3 regions of the Kribbella sp. NPDC048837 genome follow, and region 3 is predicted to be linked to each of the others. Evidence: riboswitches for the same ligand, from Rfam matches in the RefSeq annotation. Region 3 holds a riboswitch; each other region holds the start of a gene.
What was found. A riboswitch is a leader RNA that binds a small molecule or an ion and turns the genes downstream of it on or off. The one in region 3 is predicted to bind S-adenosylmethionine.

Region 1 (5,663 bases), on a different contig from region 3:
CGAGCCCGCCGTGCACCCGCTGGGAGGCGCGGACGGTGAACGGTGTGGGCTTGGGGTCGACGTCGAAACGGTCCTGCCTGGGCAGTGCGCTCGCGGCGGTCACGGGTCACTCTCCTCGGAGGGTGGTGATGAAGTCCTCTAGGTCGTCCGGTTTCACCAGGACGTCACGGGCCTTCGAACCTTCACTGGGACCGACGACGCCGCGGCTCTCCAGGATGTCCATCAGCCGGCCGGCCTTCGCGAAACCGACGCGCAGCTTACGCTGCAGCATCGAGGTCGAGCCGAACTGGGTGGAGACGATCAGCTCGGCCGCCTGCACGACGAGGTCGAGGTCGTCGCCGATCTCGTCGTCGAGGTCCTTGCTCGGGCCGGCCACGGCAGTGACGTCCTCGCGGTACGTCGGCTGCAGCTGCGTCTTGCAGTGTTCGACGACGCCACGGATCTCCGACTCCGTGACCCAGGCGCCCTGGATACGCATCGGCTTGCTCGCGCCCATCGGCAGGAACAGGCCGTCACCCTGGCCGACCAGCTTCTCCGCACCCGGCTGGTCCAGGATGACCCGGCTGTCGGCCAGCGACGACGTCGCGAACGCCAGCCGGGACGGCACGTTCGCCTTGATCAGACCGGTGACGACGTCCACCGAGGGCCGCTGGGTCGCGAGCACCAGGTGGATTCCGGCCGCTCGGGCGAGCTGGGTGATCCGGACGATCGAGTCCTCGACGTCGCGCGGGGCGACCATCATCAGGTCGGCGAGCTCGTCGACGATCACCAGCAGATACGGGTACGGCGTGAGGACGCGCTCGCTGCCCGGCGGTGGCTTCACCTTGCCCGACCGGACCGCCTTGTTGAAGTCGTCGACGTGGCGGAACCCGAACGCGGCGAGGTCGTCGTACCGCATGTCCATCTCGCGGACGACCCACTGCAGTGCCTCGGCGGCCTTCTTGGCGTTGGTGATGATCGGCGTGATCAGGTGCGGGATGCCCTCGTAGTTGTTCAGCTCGACCCGCTTGGGGTCGACCAGGATCATCCGCACCTCGTCCGGCGTGGCCCGCATCAGGATCGAGGTGATCAGCGAGTTGACGAACGACGACTTACCCGAGCCGGTCGCACCCGCGACCAGCAGGTGCGGCATCTTCGCCATGTTCGCGACCACGAAACCGCCCTCGACGTCCTTGCCGAGGCCGGCCACCATCGGGTGGTGGTCGTTGCGCGCGGTCGCCGACCGGATCACGTCGCCGAGGCTGACGATCTCCTTGTCGGTGTTCGGGATCTCGATGCCGATCGCGGACTTGCCCGGGATCGGCGACAGGATGCGGACGTCGGCCGACGCCACCGCGTAGGCGATGTTCTTCGACAGCGCGGTGACCTTCTCGACCTTCACCGCCGAGCCGAGCTCGACCTCGTACCGGGTGACGGTCGGGCCCCGCGTGTAGCCGGTGACCTGGGCGTCGATGCCGAACTGCTCGAACACCTCGGTCAGCCGGTCGACCACCTGGTCGGACGCCTTGGTCCTTGCCTTGTGCACCGACCCGGGCTTGAGCATCTGCCCGTCGGGCAGCGTGTAGGTGATGTCGCCGGACAGGCTGAGCTGCTCCACCCGCTGCGGCAGCGGCGTGTGCGGCGGCGGCTCGGGCGGCGAGTCGGACTTCGCCGGAACCGCAGGCGGCACCACGGCCCCGGCGGCTTCGGAGGCGTCGACGTCGTACGCGTCCTCCTCCACCGGCGCGGCCTTGGCCTTGCGCCCGCGCTTGGAGATCTCGCGGCCCTCGAGCACCGGCGAGTCGTACGGCTTGACCGTCGGCTCGCCGTCCTCGTCGTCCAGCGCGGCCTTGGCCCGGCGCTCCTTGCGGGTCAGCCGGACCGTGTCGTCGGTCGGCGCGGCCATGACGGACGGTGCGTCCTCGGGCAGCGCCGTACGTCCCATCAGTACGTCGAACGCCGCACGGAACCGCAGTGGGATCGCGTAGACCGGCGTCCCCGTGATGACGAGCGCACCGAAGATCGAGAGCAGCACCAGCAGCGGTGCGGCGACGTACTCCGTCAGCAGGTCGGACAGCAGCGACGAGACGACGTACCCGATGGCGCCGCCGGCGTCCTGCAGCGGTCCGTCGGCCGGGTTGCTCGGGCGGGGCAGGCCGTTGGCGATGTGGACCAGGCCGAGTACGCCGAGGGCGACGGCGGTCCAGCCGATCACCTGACGTCCGGCCGGGCCGTTGCGGTCCGGGTGACGCAGCGTGCGCACCGCGATGAACAGGAGCATCAGCGGGACGGCCCAGCCGAGCACGCCGACGCTGCCACCGATGACGGTCCGGATCCCCTTGCCGACGGCACCCGGCAGGTCCCACCAGATCGCGGCGGCCACGACAACGGCCAGACCGATCAGGAACAGGCCGGCGCCGTCGCGGCGGTGCTCGGGATCGAGGTCGCGGGCACCGTGACCGATGCCGCGGACCATCCGTCCGAGCAGGTGCGCGATACCGATCCAGACCTTCACCACACCGCGACCGAGAGCGATCATGGCGGCCGCGAACGGGCCCGGTCCGCTGTTTTTGGGCGTGCTGGTCCGCGCAGCGGTGGATCCACCGCGCTTCGCGCTCTGCCCACGCTTCTGGGCGCCTGACGGACGGGAGCGTCCACCAGCAGCCGAACGGGCCGTACCCGGCCGTTTGGCTGCCGACTTCTGCGCCCGCGCCGGGGAAGACGTGCGGGTCGCCATGTCTAGCAGGCTACCCCGATTACCTCTCGAGTCCCACGTGTCACACGCCGATCACGCTGCCCCATCCGTAGCGTCACAGCGCTGCCACTCTCCTGCGCAACCGGGCCGCATGCCACAGGACGACGTACCAGCCGAGCGTGGCCAGACCGCCCGACACGAGCCCGGTCAGGGCCAGTCGTACGGCGGCGTCGCCCGCGAAACCGCCCTCGGACCGGCCCAGCTGTACGACGACTCCGGTCGCGCCGAGGACGACTCCCGCGACCAGTACGACGTACCGGGCCCAGGGCGGGACGTGGTCACCGGGAGTGACGGAATGCGGTTCGGTCCGGCCGTACCAGCGGTAGAGCCAGATGGCGAGGACGACGCAGCCGGCGACCGTACTGACGTACTGGAGGATGCGGCTCGCATCCCGGTGCGTGAAGAAATCCCACAGGACGTGGGTGAACGCGCCGACCGCGGCGGAGACCAGCGTCCACAGGAGGACTGAGGGCGAGGGAAGGCGGAGCTGAGTCCGGGGTGACTGGAGCCGGGCAGCGAGCGCGGGCGGCGCCAGAGCGAGCAGGGGGCGCTTGAGAACCAGGTTGAAGACCACGAGCAGGATTAGAGCCAGCAGCGGGTCCAGCCACAGTGCCGACGAGAACTTGTGCGTGAGGGTCAGCGTGAGGTTGCCGTCGATCTCCTGGGTGGCGAACCGGTAGATCGGGTCGAGGTAGAGGAGATCGGGTGCCACCGCGCCGGCCACGAGCGCCGAGGGCACGAAGGGCCGGCGGACGAGCGGGAGGACGGCTGCGGGGTGAGCGAGCGTGAACGGCACGCCCCGGAGCCTAAAAGAGCCGGAGGTCTCGTCAGGCCCCGGTGGTTCCGTCGAGTTGCTCTCGCACCAGGTCGGCGTGGCCGCAGTGGCGGGCGTACTCGCCGATGAGGTGGATGTAGATCATCCGCAGCGTCGACTCCGTCCCACCGAAGGTGAAGCGATCGTCGAGCGACCGGCCCGCCGCGGCGTCGTCGGAAAGCTTCCACTCGGCGATCAAACCCTCGTACGCCGCCTGTGCCTCAGCCGGATCGATGCGCTCGAAGTCGGCGTCCTTCCCCAGCTCCAGAGGGAACACCGGCTCGGCCGGGTCCACCGCGAAGTGGATGCGGAACCAGATCCGCTCCACCTTGGTCAGATGCCGGATCAGACCGAGCAGTGAGAGGTTGGACGGCGACGACGGCCGCTCGGCCAACTGCTCGGCGGTCAGGCCCGCGCACTTGACCAGCAGCGTGGTGCGATAGAAATCCAGATAACCCTGCAGCAACTCCCGCTCCGGCGCGATCAGCGAACCGTCCGGTCGCTCGACCGCAGGTGCTCTCCAGGTCATCCTCATCCTCTGTCTTCACATTGGCCAAGCTCATCGCGGTGGGTGTGTCCACGATGTGTTCGCCTATCTCATCACATGAGATAGGCGCTGGCGCAGGTCGTGGCCGGTTCGTTACCGTTCTCGGCAGGTCATGAGTGTCAGCGTGAAGCCCCGGCTTGCTGGCCGGCAACCCTCCTCCGCGGTGGGGTGCCCCGGGTGAAGACCAGGCCGTGCGGATACCCCGCTCGGCAAGCGCGGACTTCCCGGGAGCAGCAGCATGTCGATCCTCTCCATCCTCGAGCCGGCCAGTACGACGACCCAGCGGCCGACGGTCGCCCGGCTCGTCACCGGCAGCATCCCCGCCACGGTCGGGTCGGACCTGCTGGTCCCGCTGGCCGACGGCCGGGTCACCGACTACGCGAACTTCGACCACGGAGCCAGTGCGCCGTGTCTGGAGTCGGTCCGGGCCAGCGTCGAGGCCGCACTGCCGTCGTACGCGTCGGTGCACCGCGGCAACGGCTACGCGTCTCGCATCACCACCCAGTGGTACGAGCGCGCCCGCGCCGAGGTGCACACCTTCGTCGGTGCCCGCGCCGACGACCAGGTGATCTTCACCCGCCAGACCACCGACGCACTGAACCTCCTGGCCCACGCAGTGCCCCAGGACGCAACGGTCGTCGTCTTCGAGTCCGAGCACCACGCCGCTCTCCTCCCCTGGCCGAGCGAGCGGACCGTTCGCCTGGCGGCACCGACGAGCCCGACCGACGCCGTGACGAAGGTCGCCGACGCGCTCCGCGCGGCACCCGACGGCCCCCTGCTCGTAGTGATCACCGGCGCCTCGAACGTGACCGGTGAGATCTTCCCGATCGCGGAGATCGCCAAGGTCGCGAGGGCGCATGGCGCGCGGGTCTGTCTCGATGCCGCGCAACTGGCCCCGCACCGCCCGGTCGACATTGCCTCCCTGGATGTCGACTGGGTCGCGGTCTCCGGCCACAAGCTCTACGCGCCCTACGGTGCCGGTGCGCTGATCGGCCGCTCCGATTGGCTCGACGCCGCCGACCCGTACCTGTACGGCGGAGGCGCGACCACCGCGGTCACCAACGACACCGTGGTCTGGACGACTGGCCCGGCGCGGCACGAAGGCGGCTCCCCCAACGTCATCGGCGCGATCGCCCTCGCCTCGGCGTGTGCCGCGATCAGCAAGCACCGGGACGCGATCGAGCAGCACGAGCGCAGCCTGCTCGCCCGGCTGCGCACCGGACTCGCTCAGGTCCCCGGCGTCACGACGTACTCGATCTTCGGTGAGGACGCGGACCGGGTCGGCACAGTGTGCTTCACCATCGCCGGTCTGAGCTCGACGCTGGTGTCCGCGGCGCTGAGCGCCGAGTACGGCATCGGTGTCCGCGACGGCAAGTTCTGTGCGCACCCGCTGGTCGGCCACCTCCTCGCCGACTCCCCCGAGCACGGTACGGCGGTCCGCGCGAGCCTCGGCCTCGGGACGACGCGGGAGCACGTGGACCGTCTCGTCAACGCCGTACGGACGCTGGCCGCCGGTGGACCGCGGTCGGAGTACGAGGACACCGACCACGGCTGTCAGCCCACCGACG
Region 2 (5,663 bases), 980 kb from region 3:
CAATGGCTTAGCGTGACTTAGCGTGCTGTCGGCAGGGCGGCGACCCGCGCCGTACCGATCCGGCAGCCCAGCCGGGCGAAGATCTCGGCCGCCACCCGGCCGTGCCGGGACAGTGTCTCGGTGTCACCGTCGTCCCGCGCGAGTTCGGCGGCGAGGAGCCGGGCCCACGCCTCCAGGCGCAGATAACCCTGTGGCCGGAAGGCCTCCACCGCCTGTTCGGCCAGCCTCCGGGCGGGCTGCCGTTGACCGGCGAAAAGTTCGACGACGACGAGGTTCAGCAGTGCGCCCGCCGCGCCGGGCACATCGTCGACCGCCTCGCCGCGGTCGAGGGCGATGCGGGTGAGCCGCCGGCCGTCCGCGGGGTCGCCGGCCGCCGCGGACAGCAGCCCGAGGTTGGCCAGCGTCAGGTTCTCGCCACGGCGATCGCCGAGTTGCTCCCGGATCCGCAGCGCCTCGCGGAGATGTTCCTCGGCCGGCCCGAACAGTCCCTGGTCGCGCTCGATGCATCCCAGGTGGTTGAGGGCGTGGCCGAGACCCGCCGCGTCATCGACACCGGCGAACACCTCGACAGATCGCCGTACGGCGTCCAGCGCTCCGGCCAGATCGCCCGCCAGTCGGTGGGCGTCGGCGAAGGCCGACAAGGCATAGCCACGGCCGAGGACGGCGCCGACCCGACGGCCGAGCAGGAAGGTCTCCTCGAACACCGGCACCATCGAGCCGTCGACGGGAGCGAGCGGCAGACACACCGTCACGGCGGGGAAGAACGGGCCGACGGTCGAGTCGATCACGCTCAGCCGCTCGAGGCACTCGGCGAATCGTTGCTGTGCGGGTTCCACGTCTTCCCGGAACAACGCGGCCATCGCGGCCAATTGCTGGGCGGCAGCGGCGACGGGTGCGGCTCCCAGCGAATCGGCCTGCGCGAGCGCTTCCGTTGCGGTCTGCTCGATCTCGTTGAGATCCCCGCTCCCGAGGAGAAGAGTGCCGCGCAGGACCCGGGCGGACACGATGTCGGTCGGATCATCTGACTGCTCGGCGACCGCGACACCTTGGTCTCCAAGACCTGGGAGCCGATCGCTCAGACCACTCCGCGCGTCCAGGACCGCCAGTGCGAAGATCGCCCGCACCCGATCCCGGGACGGTACGACGGCCACGTCGAGAATGCGTTCGAGCCAGCCGGCGCCTTCGGCGAAATGACCCCGCGCCAGCCAGTACTGCGAGAGGTTCACCCCCAGCAGCAATGCCCGCTGGTGATCGTGACGCACCGCCCACGCGAGGGCGGCGCGGAGGTTGTCGTGGTCGAGGTCGAGCGACTGCGGGCGTTCGACGACGACGCTGGCGCGTTCCGGATCCTGGGCGCAGGCCAGGTCCAGGAAGTGCTCGAAGTGCGCTGTCTCCAGCGGTTCGACCTCATGCGCGGCGACGAGTCGCTCGCGCGCGAACTGCCGGATGGTCTCCAGCAGGCGATAGCGGGAACGAGGACCGTCGTGGTCGACCAGCAACAAGGACTTGTCGACCAGGCGACCGAGGCCGTCCAGCACGTCCGCGGCGGGTATCCGATCGTCCGCGCACACCTCCTCGGCCGATGGCAACGAGAAGCTCCCGGCGAAGACGGCGAGCCGCCGCAGCAGGATCTGCTCGTCGTCCGACAGCAAGGCGTGGCTCCACTCGAGCGCGGCCCGCAACGTCGCATGCCGAGTGATCTCACCGTGCCGGCCGAGCAGCGGAAGCGCCTGGCTCAACCGCTCCGCGATCTCCGCCGGCTCGAGGTGCGATGCGCGGGCGGCGGCCAGTTCCAGGGCGAGGGGAATGCCGTCGAGACGACGACAGATCTCCACCACCGGCGCCGCGTTGTCCGCATCGAGCACGAAGCCGGGCCGGACGTCCTGGGCCCGGTCGACGAAGAGCCGTACCGAAGCCAGCGTCCCGAGCCGGCTCAGGTCACTGGCATCCTCCGGCTCCGGAAGCTCGAGTGAGGGCACCCGGAAGGTCACCTCGCCCGGCGTGTGCAGCGGCTCGCGGCTCGTCGCGAGCACGGTGACGCCGGGGCAGTTTCGCAGTACTGCGCTCGCGAGGCCGGCACAGGCCGCGAGCAGGTGTTCGCAGCTGTCCAGTACAAGGAGGAGTTTTCGGGGCGCCAGGCGGGTGATCAGTGTGCGCAACGAATCCGAGCCCGCTGCCGGGTCCAGTCCCAGTGCGGCCGCGACCGTGTCGGGGACGAGCCGCGGATCCGCCACCGGGACCAGGTCGGCGATCCAGATGCCATCGGCGTACGAGTCGAGCAGCCGCCGAGCGGCCTCCTCCGCCAGCCGCGTCTTGCCCGCGCCGCCGACCCCGGTGAGCGTCACCAGCCGGCCGCGCTCCAGGAGGCGGTGTACGTCGGCGATCTCGCGCTCGCGTCCGACGAAGCTCGTCAGCACCGGGGCGAGGTTGTGGCGGGGCCGGATCGGTGCCTCTCCGGTCAGGAGGTCGCGGTAGACGCGTTGCGTCTCCGGGTCCGGGTCGGTGCCGTACGTCGTACGCAGGTCCGTGCGGAGGCGTTCGTACTGCGCCAACGCCTCCGATGATCGGCCCATCGCCGCGTGACGCCGCATCAGGTCGCGGACGGCACGCTCGTGGAGCGAGTCGATGGCGAGCGCCCGTTGGAGCGCATCGAGCGCCTCGACGTCGTTCTCGGTCGCCTCCGCGAGGTCCACGAGGAGGTCGCAGAAGGTCGCTCGCAGTTCCGAGCGTGGACGGTCGGCCCAGTCCTCGAAGCGGTCCTCGGGGAGCAGGTCTCCGCCGTACGCCGCTACCGCGGTCCGGAGGTCGCCCAGGTCACCGCTGGTCCGCGCCGTCGCGGCCAGCCGTTCGAACGTCCGTACGTCGACCTCGACGAGACCGTCCGCGAGCAGAACCACGAAGTCGTCGCGCAGTTCGAGCAGACCGTTGCTCGGCGCCTCGCCCGCGAGCGCGCGACGGGCGACGTGCAGTGCCTGATGGAGATTGTTGACCGCGGACATCGGCGGCCGGTCGGGCCACAGTTCCTCGAGCAGTACGTCGCGATGCAGCCGCTGATCCCGCGTCAACGCCAGCATCTTGACCAGCGTCCGCGCCTTCCGCAGACGCCAGACCTGGCCATCGACGGGTTGTCCCCCTCGATCGACCCCGAAACCCCCGAGCAGCCGGATCCGCACCATCGCCCTCCCCCGACGAGCGTAGACACAGTTCCCTACGTCGCAACCACCTTCCTGGTTCAGCCGGCGTGCGCCGAGTAGACCAAGGCGACGGTCCCGGAGGGGAAGGACCTCGCACTGCGCAGGGTCAGCGTCCTGCGATCGACCACGTCGGAGAACTTCGATCCGCCACGGCCGACGACCGCGGGGTTGAGCTTGAGCCAGTACTCGTCGACGAGATCCGCGGTGACGAGCGCGCGTACGGTCTGTACTCCGCCGAACACCACCAGGCCGCCGCCGGTGGACTCCTTCAACCGGCGAATGTGCTCGTCCAGTCGGCTTCAATCCGCTTTCACTGAGCCGGCCAGTTGGGACGCGTCGGGCCAGGACATGCGCAGGCACTTGGGCGTGCCGTTGAGGCGGGTCGGGTCTCCGCCGGGTGGCGGCACGGTGGCCGTTTCCACCCGGGTGCCTCCGGCCGCTCGGTAGAAGTGCTGCCCGTCGGTGTTCTGCTGCAGCACCCACAGGTACATCGCGTTGCTGGTCGCCTGGTCGATGACGGCTCGGGCGGCCCGCGCCAGAAGCTGAGTGCCGATACCGGTACGACGCTGGCGATAGTCGACATGCAGATTGTCGACAAGGCTGCCCCATCGCGGGTCCTTGTCGAACTCGGCGTGGACGAAGCCCGCCAGCAGGCCGTCGTCCTCGGCGAGGATGGTGGCGGCGTTGCTCGGCGCTGCCAACCGCGCTGACCAGACCGCGCGTCGGTCGGTGTCGATGTCCCCATCCAGGAACGAGTCCGCGTACGCACCCCGGTAGTGCCGGCGCCAGCTGTCGGCGTGCAGCAACGCGACCTTCTCGGCGTCCTGTGCGGTGGCCGAACGAAACTCCATCCCGAACCTCCCACTCGCGGCTTGCCCGGCACTCCTGTGCCGAACCAGGTCCTCACCCGGGGCACCCCACCCACGAGGAGGGTTGCCGACCAGCAAGCCGGGGCTATCCGCTGGCACTCATGACCACGCCGAAACCGTAGCAGCCGGCCGGCGCCACCAAGATCATTTCTCACCACCGCCACCACGAGGACTGAGGTCTCAGCCGACGCCGACTGATTGGTGGGTGGGGTCGATGACGGCTACTACGCGTTCGTGGTCTCGGGGGTAGGGGACGCCGGTGTACTTGGTGGCTAGTTGGTCGACGATCTCCCAGGCCTCGTCGCCCTCGAGCCATTCGACGACTCGGCCGCGGATGACGACGGGTTCGAAGGGGTTGTCGACGGGGGCGATGGACAGTGCGAGTCGTGGGTCGCGGCGGAGGTTGCGGGCTTTGCGCATGCCGGGTCCGGTGAAGAAGACGACCTGGTCGCCGCGGGCGCCGACGTACACGGGCGTGGTGTGGGGTGAACCGTCGGGGAGGACGGTGGCGAGGTGGGCGATCGAGGTGCTGTCGAGGACGCGGCGTACGGCGGGGTCGAGCATGTGGTGCTCCTTCCGGGAAGCGGTCAGCGGGGGTTACCGGCGCGCCACGCGACATAGTCGGCGACCGCCTTGGCGACGTCGAAGTCCGGCTCGAAGCCGGTGTCTCGGGTCAGCCGGGTGATGTCGAGATAGGGATCGGCGCCAGGCCCGGCCTCTCGCCCGGGCAGCAGGTCGAGCTGCAGACCGGGCGTGATCGCCTGCAGCGCCTCGGCGAACTCGCGGTTCGTGTACGGCCGTCCGCTGGACACGTTGTAGGTGTCGTGCCGCAGGGTCTCCGTGGTCGTGAGGAGCGCGATCGCGCGTCCGGCGTCCGGTGCGTAGCAGGAGTCGCCGCCGTCGTCGGCGTACAGCGGCTCCGGCTTCTCGCCGCGGAGTACGGCGCTGATGTACGGCGGGATGTGGAAGAACGGCGTCTCCGGATCGACGAGCGGTCCCCAGATGGTCCCGATCCGGAGCACCACCGGTTGGACACCACTGCCCTGGAGGCTGTGCGTGGTGAGCGGCTCGACGGCCTTCTTGAACGCGATGATCAGGTGCGGCAGCTCCGCGGTCGGCAGCGCGAGCTCCTCGTGCCACGGGATCTCGGTGCGCCCGACGTACGCACCGAGGCTGCTGGCGGCGGCGAACCTTCGCACGCCCCAGGTGCGCGCGGCGTCGAGCGCATTGAGCAGACCGGTCAGGTCCGTGCGGAAGAAGCGGACGGGATCCTCGTCGGGAATGGAGCCGGCGAGATGGACGATGTCGCTGATCTCGTGTCGATCGGCGAACGCGAGGAACGCGTCCCGGTCGGTGACGTCGAGGGATTCCACGGTGACCCGGCCGGCGAGGAACGACGGAACATCGGTACGGCGGTGCGTGGTCACGACGACCTCATGTCCCAGGTCGACGAGCGCGCGGGCGGTGTGGGCGCCGATCATCCCCAGCCCGCCGGTCACCAGGATCATCGGACGACCTCGTAGTGCAGGTGAGTCACGCCGGGCGCGGGGATGGCCTCCGCCAGCCGGAGCCGCACGTGCTTCGGGAGGTCCTGGAAGAA
Region 3 (5,663 bases):
GCGGTTCTTCGAGGTCTTGGGCTCGGGGACGCGGAGGAAGCCGATCGCCGGCCCCACGTCGTCGGGATCGATGATCCCCGCGCCGTCCGGATCGTCGAATCCGGGCTCGATCACGTACCCGAGGGCCGCGGCCCAGAACCGCGCCAGCTGCTGCGGATCGGCGGCATCCCCGCCGATGGTCCATTTCGTCGCCATGCAGGCGACGGTAGCGGTGGTTCCGGACGAACGACGCCCGGAACCACCGGCAGGAGAACCACTACCGAAAGATCAGCCGCCCGCGACCGCGGGGATGATCGAGACCTGGCCGCCGTCCTTGATCGAGGTCTGCAGGCCGTCGGCGAAGCGTACGTCGTCGTCGTCGACGTACACGTTCACGAACCGGCGCAGCTCGCCCGACTCGTCCAGCACCCGGCCCTTGATCCCGGGGTAGGAGCCGTCCAGCGAGTCCAGCACCTCGATCAGCGTCGCGCCCTCGGCGGAGACCTCGGAGACGCCCTGGGTGTAGGGCCGCAGGATGGTCGGGACCCGTACGCTCACACTCACTGCAGGCCTGCCTTCACGAAGGCGTCGTACGACGCGGGGATGGTCACCTTGGGGCCGACCCGGTCGGCCACGGCGTCGAGCGTCTTCAGCCCGTCGCCGGAGTTGATGATCACCGTCTCGGCCTCGGGGTCGAGCTGGCCGGTCGCGATCAGCTTCTTCAGCGTCGCGACGGTCACCCCGCCCGCGGTCTCGGCGAAGATGCCCTCGGTCCGGGCCAGCAACTGGATGCCCTCGACGACCTCTTCGTCGCTGACGTCCTCGATCGCTCCACCGGTACGGCGGGCGACGTCCAGGACGTAAGGCCCGTCGGCCGGGTTGCCGATCGCGAGCGACTTGGCGATGGTGTCCGGCTTGACCGGCTTGACCACGTCGTGGCCGTCGCGGAACGCCTGGGCGACGGGCGAGCAGCCGGTGGCCTGGGCGCCGTACACCTTGTAGTCGGTGGCGTCGACCAGGCCGAGCTTGCCGAGCTCGGTGAAGCCCTTGTCGATCTTGGTCAGCTGGGATCCGGACGCGACCGGGATGACGATCTGCTGCGGCAGCCGCCAGCCGAGCTGCTCGGCGATCTCGAAGGCCAGGGTCTTGGAGCCTTCGGAGTAGTACGGGCGGACGTTGACGTTGACGAACGCCCAGCCCTCCTCCTCGCCGGCGATCTCGGAGGCCAGTTTGTTCACGTCGTCGTAGTTGCCCTCGACGGCCACCAGGGTGCCGCCGTACACGGCGGTGGTGATCACCTTCGGGCGCTCGAGGTCGTGCGGGATGAACACGACCGAGCGGATGCCGGCCCGGGCGGCGGCCGCGGCGACCGCGTTGGCCAGGTTGCCGGTGGACGGGCAGGCGAAGACCGTCATGCCGAGCTCGCGGGTGGCACTGAGTGCACTTGCGACAACCCGGTCCTTGAAGGAGTGGGTCGGGTTGCCGGAGTCGTCCTTCACCCACAGCTTGCGCAGACCCAGCTCGCGGGCGAGGTTCTGCGCGTCGACGAGCCGGGTGTAGCCGGGCTCGGTGTTCGGGAAGCTGGCCACGTCCACCGGGACGGGCAGCAGTGGCTGGTAGCGCCAGATGTTCTTGGGACCGGCCTCGATCTGCTCGCGGGTGATCGTCGGGTACTCGTACCCGACCTCGAGCGGACCGAAGCACTCCATACAGGCGTAGAACGGACCGAGCGGCGACTTCGCCCCACAGGCGCGACAGCTCAGGTGCGTACCGTTGCCGAAGGCACCTTCACGGATCGTGTGGGTGGCGGCGGTCAGGCTCATGAGTGAGGTTCCCCTCTCATCTTCCCCGGGGGCCGGATCTCGGCGCGGGACGGATTTGGCACCGTTCCGCCGCGAGTCACCCCCAGGACGGGGCCTCGACGGGGAGGGTTGCCGGGACTTCAACGGGCCGTTTCCCTCAGTCCCTCTGGATGAGCTCCCCCGAGACTACCCAATCGGGTCCATATTGTGTCTTCCGTTCCCAGCATCCGAGACGCTAGATCTCAGCTCCGCCGGAGCGCTCAGGCGGCCCGATCGCGGCGTACGTCGAGCATCCGCATCAGCGGTGTCGCCGCGATCCCGTGCACGACGACGCTCAGCACGACAGTGAAGCCGACCGTCGCCCACAGCCACGGCAGGTCCGTGCCGAAGTCGGCTCCGGCGTACGCCAGGTAGAACACCGAACCGACCCCGCGGACGCCGAACACGGCCGTCACCCACCGCTCCGACCGGCGCATCGGCGTTCCGGCCAGCGAGACCCAGGCGGTCAGCGGACGGATCACCAGCACCAGCAGGAGCCCGATCGCGACGCCGGACAGGGTCAGCGGCTTGAGCAACCCGGCCGTGATCGCCACTCCGAGCAGCAGCAGGATCCCCCAGGTGAGGATGTGCTCGAGTTGCTCGACGAAACCGTGCAGTTCCTCATGGAAGTCGTGGCTGCGTTCGGCCGCCCGCAGCGCCAGTGCGGCGACGAAGACCGCGACGAACCCGTAGCCGTGCAGCACCTGGGCGAGGCCGTAGACACCCAGCGTCATCGCGAGCGCCAGAACCGGCTCCCGCGCGTCCGCCAGCCGGAAGGTGCGCGACGGCGCGGAGAAGGCCATCTTGCCGAGCAGCCAGCCCGCCCCGGCTCCGACCGCGACACCGATCAGGGTCCGGCCGACCAGGTCCCAGGCGAACCACTCGAGAGCCCAGTTGCCGACCGCGCCCTTGGTGGCGGCGAAGACGGCGGCGTAGACGAAGGGGAAGGCCAGGCCGTCGTTCAGCCCCGCCTCCGAGGTGAGTGCGAAGCGGACCTCGTCGTCCTCCTCCGGCTCTGCGCCCTCGCCGGTGGTCGGGCCTTGCACCTGAACGTCGGACGCGAGCACCGGGTCGGTCGGTACGAGGATGGCCCCCACCAGGAGCGCGGTCGCGGGAGCCAGGCCGAGTCCCCAGCCGACGCCGGCGACCGCCGCGATGCAGGCGGGCATGGCGACGAAGAGCAGCCGCCAGGTGACGCTCCAGCGCCGCCAGCCGATCGGGCGGTCGATCGCCAGCCCGACGCCCATCAACGCGACGAGGATGGTCAGCTCGGCCAGGTGCTCGGTGATCCCGGGCTCGGCGAGCGGGCTGAGGTGCTGCCGGTCGACCGCGAGACCTAGGAGCAGGCCGGCGCCGAGGAAGGCGATCGGCGCGGAGACGGCGTACCGGCGCAGGAGTCGGGGCAGGACGGCGCCGAGCAGCAAGGCCAGGCCGGCCACCAGGTACAGCCCGTCCCCGTCGATCGTCATCGTGGGGGTCCGGTGCCCATGGCTACCTCAAGCGATGCGTTGCGCCCGGAGTATGGGTGGGCAGGGACTTGCGCGGGCCGAAGCGCGGGTGACCGATGCCGGCCAGTTCGAGGAGGCGCTGGACGCGGAACCGATGGCCGCGATACGGCTCGATCAGCTCGGCGCAGCCGTCGTCGTCCAGCTCCTCGCCGATGAGGGCGTAGGAGACGTTGCGGGACACGTGGTAGTCGGCGAACGAGAACGCGTCCGCGTCGCCGTGTGCCCGCTGGCGGACCTCGGCGGCCGTCCACACCCCGACACCGGGCAGTGATCGCAGCCGGCGTTCGATCTCGGCGGAGTCGGTCAGCTCCAGCGTCCGCTCGAGCGCCTTGGCCCGGGTCGCGGCGGTCACGACCACCCGCGACCGGCGGCCCTCCACACCGGCCCGGAGCCACTGCCAGGACGGGATCACTCGCCACTCCTCCGGCGCGGGCGGCACCATCATCACCCGTCCGTCCGGACCACTCGGGCCCGGCGCGGGTTCGCCGTACTCGCGCAGCAGCAGCCGCCACGCCCGGAACGCCTCCTTGCCCGTGACGACCTGCTCGATCCCCGCGGCCGCCATCGCCTCGAACACCGCCCGCGTCCGCGGCACCCGGACATGCGGGAACCGCCGGGCCGCGTCCACCAGCGCCCGATGCTCCGGCAACGGCTCGAACCCGTCCCAGCTGTCGGCCTCCCCCAGCAACTCCGGCACCCCGTCCAGCGCCCACGAAGCCCCCGGCCCCCATGCCTCGGCCTCCACCTCCCCGGCGTACGGCGTCAACCGCAGCAGCACCGGCCCGTCGGGCGTGCGCGTGGCCCGCCACACCGTCCGCCGCACGGGGTCGAACACGTACGCCGGATCGCCCGGCCCCTTCCGCAGCCCTCCGATCACCGAATGCGGATCCACCACCCGCCCTGCCCGCCAGACCCGCACCACCGAACTCACCCGCCAAGTCTTACTCACGCCACGGACAGAACCGCATACTGAGCCATGACCGGGTGGCAAAGGGTGAAGGTGGTGGGGAACTTCCTCAACCTGACGACCCTGATAGGGCTGGGGGTCGGGGTGATCGGGCGGGCCCGGTTCAGCCGGGGACCGCGGGGGTTGTACTTCGCGAACGGGTACAAGCTGGGGTTCCCGGTGGCGGGCGCGTTCACGATCGGGAACGTCATCCTGAGCAAGCACGAGCCGACGTACTTCGACGACGTGGCGCTGGTGCGGCACGAGGAGCGGCACTCGTGGCAGTACTTCTGCCTGATCGGCTTGCCGATGCTCCCGCTGTACGTCGTCGGCGTGATCGTCTCTTTCCTGCTCACCGGCGATCCGGCCTCGCGGAACCCGTTCGAGCGGATGGCCGGCCTCAAGGACGGTGGCTATGTGGAGCGGCCGATCCAGCCGATCGGCAAGACGGTGACGCAGGCGTTCAGCGTGCTGCGATCGCGTCCGAAAGGGCCGTGAGCACAGTCACCACGCCGGTGGGGTCGTCGACCACGATGTCGGCCGCTTGAATCAGCTCGGTGGCGTCGGACGAGCGCGTGGCCAGGAGTACGGCGCGGAGTCCGGTCTTGCGATGTTCTTCGACCGCACGGAACGCAGCCAGGTCGCCCAGGTCGTCACCGGCATACAGGATCGACCGGGCGCCTGTGGACTCGAGCAGCCGGCGCAGGGCGACGCCCTTGTCGATGCCGGGCGGCCTGAGCTCCAGCACCAGGTTGCCCGGCTCCAGGCGCAGCTCCGTCGACTCGGCCAGCTCGGTCAGCGGCGTACGCAGTCTCTCGAACGCACCGATCGGATCCGGCAGGCGGCGCGTGTGCACCGCGAGCGAGCTCTCTTTGTCCTCCACGAAGGCATCGGGTACGCCGGTCTCCCGCAGCAGCTCCGGCAACCGCGAGCGCGCCTCGGCGACTCCGGCCGGCACCGGGTCGCTGGCCACGTTCCCGGTCGCCGCGTCCCACTGCTCCAGCCCGTAGTGCCCGAGTACGACGAGACTGCCCAGACCGGGATGACCGGTCACTCCGGCGAGCTCCGTGGCCACGAGGGCGGGACGGCCCGTGACGATCGCCACCTGCTTCACCGAGCGGGCCAGCCGGGCCAGTGCGTCCAGAGCGCCCTCCACCGGGCGGGCGCGGGCCGGGTCCTCGACGAGCGGCGACAGTACGCCGTCGAAGTCGGAGGAGATCACCGCCGTGGCCGGGTCGGCGACGATCGCCTCCCAGCCTTCGCGTCCGGCGTCGGTCTGGATGACCGGAGTACTCATCCGGCGTAGTCCGAGGTCAGGATCACCGTGAGGCGGTCCTTCTTCATGTTGTCCAGCGCGCCCTTGGTCCGGCCCACACCCAGGTCGCGGGC

Region 1: it holds a riboswitch for S-adenosylmethionine, as region 3 does, so the genes downstream of both, ACZ6O0_RS19010 (aminotransferase class V-fold PLP-dependent enzyme) here and thrC (threonine synthase) in region 3, are expected to answer to the same signal.
Region 2: it holds a riboswitch for S-adenosylmethionine, as region 3 does, so the genes downstream of both, ACZ6O0_RS08390 (GNAT family N-acetyltransferase) here and thrC (threonine synthase) in region 3, are expected to answer to the same signal.

Annotation. Positions count from the first base shown of each region.
Region 1 is NZ_JBVJHF010000003.1:712,323-717,985, forward strand. Features, by position in the region: gene ACZ6O0_RS18990 (hypothetical protein) at 1-103, opposite strand, end outside; gene ACZ6O0_RS18995 (FtsK/SpoIIIE family DNA translocase) at 107-2,518, opposite strand; gene ACZ6O0_RS19000 (DUF4184 family protein) at 2,790-3,530, opposite strand; gene ACZ6O0_RS19005 (DinB family protein) at 3,562-4,077, opposite strand; SAM riboswitch class IV at 4,204-4,317, shown strand; gene ACZ6O0_RS19010 (aminotransferase class V-fold PLP-dependent enzyme) at 4,334-5,663, shown strand, end outside.
Region 2 is NZ_JBVJHF010000002.1:90,405-96,067, forward strand. Features, by position in the region: gene ACZ6O0_RS08380 (BTAD domain-containing putative transcriptional regulator) at 18-3,176, opposite strand; gene ACZ6O0_RS08385 (dihydrofolate reductase family protein) at 3,233-3,487, opposite strand; gene ACZ6O0_RS08390 (GNAT family N-acetyltransferase) at 3,494-4,045, opposite strand; SAM riboswitch class IV at 4,058-4,170, opposite strand; gene ACZ6O0_RS08395 (TIGR03618 family F420-dependent PPOX class oxidoreductase) at 4,244-4,627, opposite strand; gene ACZ6O0_RS08400 (NAD-dependent epimerase/dehydratase family protein) at 4,651-5,571, opposite strand; gene ACZ6O0_RS08405 (dihydrofolate reductase family protein) at 5,568-5,663, opposite strand, start outside.
Region 3 is NZ_JBVJHF010000002.1:1,066,809-1,072,471, reverse strand. Features, by position in the region: gene ACZ6O0_RS13110 (VOC family protein) at 1-195, opposite strand, end outside; gene ACZ6O0_RS13105 (ubiquitin-like small modifier protein 1) at 268-543, opposite strand; gene thrC (threonine synthase) at 540-1,802, opposite strand; SAM riboswitch class I at 1,816-1,958, opposite strand; gene ACZ6O0_RS13095 (cation:proton antiporter) at 2,042-3,289, opposite strand; gene ACZ6O0_RS13090 (DNA-3-methyladenine glycosylase family protein) at 3,312-4,259, opposite strand; gene ACZ6O0_RS13085 (hypothetical protein) at 4,332-4,772, shown strand; gene otsB (trehalose-phosphatase) at 4,738-5,571, opposite strand; gene ACZ6O0_RS13075 (LytR C-terminal domain-containing protein) at 5,568-5,663, opposite strand, start outside.